Regions from separate parts of the Filifactor alocis ATCC 35896 genome, predicted to be linked through region 1. Evidence: predicted binding sites of a transcription regulator. Region 1 holds the regulator's gene; the other holds the start of a gene.
The links. The regulator HrcA, encoded in region 1, represses chaperone genes, less so after heat shock. The targets are predictions, from matches to a motif close to TTAGCACTCNNNNNNNNNGAGTGCTAA.
Positions count from the first base shown of each region.

Region 2: the regulator HrcA is predicted to act here: its motif matches at 1,849-1,875, upstream of clpB (ATP-dependent chaperone ClpB).

Region 1 covers NC_016630.1:616,526-620,975, reverse strand. Annotated here, with positions in the region: gene HMPREF0389_RS02740 (heavy metal translocating P-type ATPase) at 1-1,448, shown strand, start outside; gene HMPREF0389_RS02735 (metal-sensitive transcriptional regulator) at 1,445-1,813, shown strand; gene hrcA (heat-inducible transcriptional repressor HrcA) at 2,044-3,087, shown strand; gene grpE (nucleotide exchange factor GrpE) at 3,131-3,712, shown strand; gene dnaK (molecular chaperone DnaK) at 3,751-4,450, shown strand, end outside.
Region 2 covers NC_016630.1:1,353,769-1,358,218, reverse strand. Annotated here, with positions in the region: gene HMPREF0389_RS05955 (hypothetical protein) at 1-261, opposite strand, end outside; gene HMPREF0389_RS05950 (ankyrin repeat domain-containing protein) at 274-1,341, opposite strand; gene clpB (ATP-dependent chaperone ClpB) at 1,933-4,450, shown strand, end outside.

The DNA of each region.
Region 1 (4,450 bases):
TTCTCCATGTGAAACCGGGAGAAAAAATTCCGGTTGACGCAATCGTTATTTATGGGAATTCAGCTGTCGATGAATCTATGATTAACGGGGAACCCATTCCCAATGATAAAGAAGTTGGTGATTTTGTAATCGGTTCTACTGTAAATAAGAGCGGATTCTTAAAAATTAAAGCAAAGAAAATCGGTAAGGATACGATGTTGTCTCAAATTATCGAAACAGTAAAAAAAGCACAGTCATCAAAAGCGCCCATCCAAAGAATTGCTGATAAGATAGCGGGAATATTTGTTCCTGTTGTGATGACGATTGCCGCTATCACTTTTGTTGCTTGGTATGTATGGATAGATCAAGGTAATTTTTCAAGAGCATTGGAAAATATGATTTCTGTTTTGGTAATTGCTTGTCCGTGCTCCTTAGGTTTGGCAACTCCAACTGCCATTATGGCAGGCTCCGGCCGTGCAGCAGAATATGGAGTTTTGTTCAAGGGTGGAGAGTATTTGGAAAATGCTTATCGTACAAATACGATTGTGTTGGATAAAACAGGTACAATTACCGAGGGAAAACCTGCGTTATCAACTGTTGTAATAAAAAATATTTCAGAAGAATCTTTCTATCAATATGTCTATTCGTTAGAAAAATGTTCTGAACATCCTTTGGCACAGGCAGTTGTAGAAGGCTTTGAAAAGTCGAAAAAATTAGATGTGATACCTTTAGATGATTTTGAAAACTTGTCCGGATATGGTGTAGGAGGACATGTTTTTGGAAATGAAATATGGGTTGGAAACAGAAAATTGATGTTATCTAAAAAAATTCACTTTGAAGAAGAGGACGAAATATTACAATTGGAAGAAACAGGAAAAACGTTAGTATTTGTTGCGATAAATGGAGAATTATCCGGATATATGGCGATATCAGATACCCTAAAAGAGAGTTCTAAGAGTTCGATAGAACAATTAAAAAAATTGGGAATAGATGTTATTATGATGACAGGAGATCATATTACTGCTGCGCGTGAAGTAGCATCTAAAGTAGGAATAGATACTGTTATTGCAGATGTTTTACCGGAAGAAAAAGCAGATGAGATTGGAAAATTGCAAAAACAAGGAAAAATAGTTTCTATGGTAGGAGACGGAATTAATGATTCTCCTGCTTTGGCTACGGCGGATGTGAGCATGGCAATTGGAACAGGTACAGATATTGCAATGGAAACAGCGGATATCACGCTGATGAGAGGAGATCTGGAATCTGTTTACGATGCGTTGCTTTTGAGTAAGCATACTATGAGAATTATCAAACAAAATCTTTTTTGGGCATTGTGTTATAACAGTATTGGGATTCCGTTGGCAGCATCAGGATGTCTGTTGCCATGGATAGCCGGAGCGGCAATGGCATGCAGTTCTGTTTCTGTAGTAACAAATTCATTGAGATTGCAAAGGATAAAATTGTCATGAAAAAAGGGATAGGTAATAAGATAAAAGAAAATACAGATAATAGTATGACTTGTGAAAATTTTGAAGAAGAATGTATGACTTGTGATACGATATCGAAAGAAGATTCATTGGAAAATAAAAATTTGATTCATCGCCTTCATAGAATAGAAGGTCAAATTCGTGGAATTCAAAAAATGATTCAGGAAGATCGAGATTGTGTAGATATCATTACACAGGTTTCTGCATCTCTTTCGGCTTTGGAAAATGTAAGTTTGATTATTTTAGAGAAGCATATCAAAGGATATCTTCAGAATATGAAAACAAATCCTGAGGAAGAAGAATCAATTGATATTTTGGTAGAAGTCATTAAGCGAATTTTGAAATAATGATGGAATTGGAATTTGTTTTGAGGAATCAAGCAGATTCCAATTTATATTTTTAAAAGAGTTTATGGGAAATTTGTAATTTTTCAAAAAAATAATATGGAATTGTTGACAAATAAACAGAAAGTGGGTAATATATAGTCATGAGTTAGCACTCAACAACAAAGAGTGCTAATAAAATAAAAAATTTGAATAAAAGATGCAGACAGCATTGGGCAAGAAGGGAGGATGAGATGAAAAATAATTTAACTGATCGAAAGTTGAGGATTTTAGAGTTTATTATTCAAGAATATATTCATACTGCAGAACCGATTGGTTCGAGAACAATCTCTAAGAATCAAGGTTTGAATGTCAGTGCAGCAACAATCCGAAACGAGATGTCTGATTTGGAAGAGTTAGGATTATTGGTTCAGCCTCATACCTCGGCAGGAAGAATTCCTTCTGAAAAAGCATATGAGATTTATGTGAAAAATATGATGGGTTCTAACTTCTTGAAAGAGTATGATAAACAGATGATTCAATCTAAGTTGGGAAAAAATATTGATAAAATCAGTACTTTATTGCAAGAATCTTTAGATTTGATTAGTGAACTGACGAATTATACATCAATCGGAATTTTAGAAACACAGAACAGAAAAAGAGTTTTGAAGAATATATCGCTTGTTCCGATTGATAGTAGAAGAATTGTGATTGTAACGGTACTGGACGATGGCGAAGTAAGAAACGATACCATGATTTTACATCAGATAATAGATACTGAATCTTTAAGGTTGATATCAGATGCAATTAATGAAAGCTTGGTAGGAAAATGCTATGAAGATATCAGCGAAAGTTTATTTCCTTATATTAAATCAAAAATCAGTGAATATACAGTTGCTTTGGATGATATCTTCTCTTTCTTAGAGGAAAAAATCCATCATCCAAATGATTCTTTCCAATTGGTATTTCATGGAATGACAAATATTTTTAATCATCCTGAATTTAATGATATCAGTAGAGCAAGGTCTTTTTTTACAATGATGAAAGAAGAGGACCTTCTGAAAAAAGTATTAGATATCAGAGGAATTGAAAAAGATAACATTAATATTGTAATCGGAGATGACAGAATGGATTCGGTTATGAGAGACTGTTCTATTATTACCGCAAATTATATTAAGGATGGTGTTCCTATCGGAAAAGTGGGAATTATCGGTCCAAAGAGAATGGATTATCAGAGAGCCTATTCTGTAATGAGTTATTTACAAAAGCAAATTAACAGGTTATTAAATGATTCTTGACATAGATAGAGTTTTTTAATAATTGGAATGAGGAGGAGAAGGTTTGTCAAAAGATGAAAAAGAAATGATATTAGAAAAACAAGAAGAGCTGAAAGAGAAAGCGGAAGATGTAGAAGGTAAAGTGGAGGAAGGTGTATCACCTGAAATAGAAACACCAGAAGGTGTGGATAATTCCTTTATGCAAAGACTGGAAGAGAAGAAGAAGGAAGAAGAGTTACATCTTCAAGAGTTGACAGATTCTGTCAAAAGAATTCAAGCAGAATTCATTAATTACAAAAGGAGAACAGAGCAAGAAAAAGAGATGTTGTCATCTTTGGCAAATGAAAGAATTATTTTGGATTTGCTTCCTGTTTTGGATAATTTTCAAAGAGGGTTGGATGCTATCGAAGAAAAAGAAGGTTCTCTTTATGAGGGAATGGAATTGATTTATAAGCAGTTGCTTTCTACTCTGAAAAAAAACGGAGTACAAGAGATTGACACAACAATAGACTTTGATCCTAATTTTCATCATGCTGTAATGCAAGAAGACGGAGAAGAAAGCGGTAAGATTTTAGAAGTTTTCCAAAAGGGATACTTGCTGAAAGAAAAAGTAATTAGACCTGCAATGGTTAAAGTTTCGAATTAAAAATTAATATACAGAAAAAGAAAAAGGAGAGATTTATTATGGGTAAAACAATAGGAATAGATTTAGGTACTACAAACTCTTGTGTTGCAGTTTTGGAAGGTGGAGAACCGGTTGTTATTGCGAATAGAGAAGGATTAAGAACAACACCTTCTGTAGTTGCCTTTTCAAAAGAAGGGGAAAGAATTGTAGGAGAACCGGCAAAAAGACAAGCTGTAACAAATCCTGACAGAACTATTAGTTCTATTAAGAGGGAAATGGGAACGTCATTTAAGGTAACAATAGACGGAAAAGACTATACACCACAAGATATTTCTGCTATTATTCTTCAAAAATTAAAATCTGATGCAGAAAGTTATTTGGGTGAAACTGTAACAAGTGCAGTTATTACTGTACCTGCATACTTTACCGATGCACAAAGACAAGCAACAAAAGATGCCGGAAAAATTGCAGGATTAGATGTAAAAAGAATCATTAATGAGCCGACAGCCGCATCCATTGCCTATGGATTTGAAAAAGACAATATTGAAGAAAAAATTCTTGTATTTGACTTAGGTGGGGGAACCTTTGATGTATCTGTTCTTGAGATTGCAGACGGTACATTCGAAGTATTAGCGACAAGTGGAAACAACCATTTGGGTGGAGATGACTTTGACAATGTTTTGGTTGACTATATGGCAAAAGAATTCTTATCGCAAGAAGGAGTAGATTTGAAAGCTGATAAGATGAGTTTACAACGTT
Region 2 (4,450 bases), 740 kb from region 1:
GGGCAAAAAGCACACGATATAGACAATTCCATCTTTCTTTGCGGGATAAACAGTTCCACATTTTTCTGTACTATTTATCAGTCGAAGGAAATAGATATCATAAGAAGTTTGAAGATAAAAATCAAACTCCCGGTTGGGAAGGATGTCATCGGGAATCGTGTGAACCGGAGCTACCACACAATGGTTGATTCGAAAACTGTTGTCATCAAAATGTATCTTACAGTTATGCTTGCGTTTTTTTCTTTCTATCCATTCAATCATAGTTTATTTACCTCACCTATCATAATTCGGTTTTTCTAATGGAATCGGATTGGGATTTAACAATACCCACAAGACAGCAAGCTCACAAAGTCGTTCGGTTAAGGAATCTTCATCAGCACCTTTGGCACGTATGCTTGATGTTAACATTTTTGTCTCTTCCAATTCTTTTTCTGAAAGGGGTACACCGGAAGCAAAGTGTTTTAACAGTGCATGGAGCATGTTACGGTAGTTTCTGTCCCAGTTGACACCGCCGTTTCTGTATAATTCATCTTGTACTCGTCCTGTTATGCGAATCACTTCCCCTTGCATGGTTTTTGCCGGTCCTTTGGAAGGAATCAGAAAATTCCAAAGAGCTTCATATTGCTGTTTCCAAGGAGCATCTTCCACGACAATAGGAGAAACTCCATCGTGAATTTGGCGTTTTGCAACGGGGGTTACACCGAATAATTGATATAGTTTGTTGAGCCCTGTTTCTGTTTCCAAAAGAAATTGTTTGTTGAAGTTTTCTCGATGAAATTCAAAATCTTCTCCGATCTGTTTCACTCTTTCTATCATATCAGAAGTTATTTTTGTGCCGGCATCCAATAGGATACTTGAAATTTCAGCTACTTGAGAAATATTACTATTGCGACAACACGCAAGAGAAGCAGCAAGCGGTGTTCGGTTCCAATCATTTTCCGCATGAACATCTGCACCGTGTTCCACCAAAAACTGAACCGTTTTTGTATGAAAAAATTCTGATGCCGTATGCAAAGGAGTGTTACCATATCGGTCCGGTTTTTGGATATCTCCGCCAAGTTCAAAAAGCAGTTCTACGATATCACTTCCTATGGTAGATTGTACATACAACGGTGTACGACCATAATAATTCAGGGTATTGACATCTAACCCTTGGTCTACCAGCCAACGAATAAGAGAAGCCGGAACACCGTAGTGATGCAAAGCGGTGTTCATACCGTAGCGACCGTCATAAGCATGAAGTTCACATTTCTCATAAACAGCCATGAGTTGTTTCATATCACCGTTTTCGATGAGTTCATTGAAATTGTTTACTAAAGTAATCCTTTTCTTTTTTGCCATAATGTCACAACTTCCTTTCATGATAAGTAGTTAACTTTGATATTTAGAAATAGTATATCATTTTTTTAGTATTTTTTCTATTCTCTCAATTTCTGAAATTTATGTTATATTTACTCACTATCCTATTTTCATTTTCCAAACAAACCTTCATAGAATAGAACAAAACAAATTCTGCCACAAAGGATACATGAAAAATTTCGGTAAGGAGTTTCTATTTGAAGCTTTGAAAAATAAAATTGCATCAATTGTTGTTTTGTAGTGGCGTGTAATGTCTCAATCTTTTTCTATTTGTTCTATCATCAAGATAATACATCTTTTTTGAAGATACTGATTTGAGTTAATAGAAGAAGATATTATTTAATGAGAGGAAATGCTAATATCTTGTTTTTTAATCGTTAGAATACAGATAGATATTAGAAATATGTCGAATAAATAATTTAAAATGGATAGAAGGAAGAGTTTGAAATATGACATAATTGTAAAAAAACAATAATAAAAAATATACTTTTAGCACTCTATTGCATAGAGTGCTAAAAAGATGTATACTATAAGTGTGCTATATAGTTAGTAAAAAGAAAGTAGGTGGATAATATGGATGCACAAAAATATACACAAAAAAGTTTACAGATGATTCAAGATGCTCAGAACATAGCAATCAAAAACGGAAACCCTGAGATTACAGATTTGCATTTACACAAGGCGTTGGTAACGGATTCGGACAGCCTTATTGCAAGAGTGTTACAAGAGATGAATGTTGATATTAATCAATACAGAATGACTGTTGACAGGGCGGTTGATAATCTTCCGCGACAACAGGGAGCATCTCAAGTTTATCCGAATGCAGTATTTCAAAGAATTCTTTTGAAGGCTGACGATGAGGCGAAAGCTCTCGGAGACAGTTATATTTCAGTAGAACATTTATATTTGTCTTTAATTTCGGAAAGAAAGATTCCTTCTGAACACATTATTCATCAATATGGAATTACCGGAAAGAAATTTTCAAGTGTTTTAAATGAAATCAGAGGGAGCAGAAGGGTTACATCCGATAATCCGGAAGAGACAGAAGATGTGCTTGAAAAATACGGGAAGGATTTGACCAAGGAAGCTCGTGAAGGAAAGAGCGACCCTATCATCGGAAGAGATGATGAAATTAGAAATGTCATCAGAATTTTAAGCCGAAGAAGTAAGAACAATCCTGTGTTAATCGGTGATCCCGGAGTCGGTAAAACAGCGATTGTAGAAGGTCTTGCACAAAGAATTGTGAATGGTGATGTGCCTGACGGATTGAAAGATGTCATGATTTTTTCACTTGATATGGGGCAATTGATTGCCGGTGCAAAATTTCGTGGGGAATTTGAAGAGAGATTAAAAGCAGTACTCAAAGAGGTTCAGAAATCAGATGGAAAAATTATCATGTTCATCGATGAACTTCACTTGATTGTCGGCGCGGGAAAGACTGACGGAGCAATGGATGCTTCGAATTTAATGAAGCCCGCACTATCTCGTGGTGAAATCAGAATGATTGGTGCTACCACTCTGAAGGAATATCGTGAATATGTTGAAAAAGACGGTGCACTTGAAAGACGGTTCCAAAAAGTTATGGTTTCAGAACCAAGTGTTGAAGATACTGTTTCCATCTTAAGAGGAATCAAGGAAAAATATGAATTGCATCATAAGTTGAGAATTTCCGATAATGCCATCATTGCGTGTGCCACATTGTCTGACAGATATATCACGGACAGATTCTTACCTGACAAGGCAATCGACTTAATGGATGAGGCTTCCGCAATGGTCAGAACAGAGCTTGATTCAATGCCTCAGGAACTGGATGATGACAGAAGAAGAATTCTACAGCTTGAAATTGAAAAAGCGGCTTTGAAGAAAGAGACTGACGAAGGAAGTAAAAAACGATTGGAAGGACTGGAAGAAGAACTGGCTAATTTAAATGAACGATATAACGAAGAGTTCATCAATTGGCAAAACAGCAAGAAGAGTTTGGAAAAGCAGACAGAAATAAAGAGTGCAATTGAGCTTGTGAAACATCAGATTGAGGATGCACAGAGAAATTATGATTATGAAAAAGCATCAGAACTAAGATATGGAAAACTTCAGGAGTTAGAACATGAACTGGCTGAAAATGAAAGAAAAATGTCAGAAGAGGAAGATGCTGCAAGAGAAGAAGTGACCGAAGAGCAAATTGCCGAAGTGGTTTCTAAGTGGACAGGAATCCCTGTTTCGAAGCTTGTAGAAACCGAAAGAGAAAAGATATTACATCTTTCGGACATTCTTTCAAAGAGAGTGATCGGTCAGAAAGATGCAATCACCGCAGTTTCAGAAGCAATTATTCGTGCACGTTCAGGATTGAAGGATGAAAACAGACCAATTGGAAGCTTTATTTTCTTAGGCCCTACAGGAGTGGGTAAAACGGAACTTGCAAAAACACTTACCGAATCAATGTTTGATGATGAGAGAAATATGGTAAGAATTGACATGTCTGAATATATGGAAAAATATTCGGTATCAAGATTGATTGGTTCCGCACCCGGATATATCGGATATGAAGAAGGTGGACAGTTAACAGAAGCAGTTAGAAGAAAACCGTATTCCGTGGTGTTGTTTGATGAGATTGAAAAGGCACATCCGGATATTTTCAATATTTTACTTCAAGTATTGGATGACGGAAGATTGACAGACAATCAGGGAAGAACAGTTGATTTTAAGAATACAATCATCATTATGACTTCAAACCTCGGTTCTCAAGCTATTCTTGATGGAATCGATGATGACGGTATGCTGAAAGAATCTGTAAGGGAATCAGTGGAAGATAAACTTCATCATACATTCAGACCCGAATTTTTGAATCGTATCGATGAAATTATCTTATTTACACCGCTTAATAAGGAAGAAGTATATCGTATTATCGATCTTCAAGTTGCAAAACTTCAAGAAAAGCTTGCTGATAGAAATATTGTATTGCAATTAGATGAAAAGGCGAAAGATACCATATTACAACAGTCATACTCACCTCAATTCGGAGCACGTCCCGTAAGACGTTTTATTCAGAAAAATCTTGAAACAGAGCTTGCAAGAAAATTGATTGAAGGAAGTA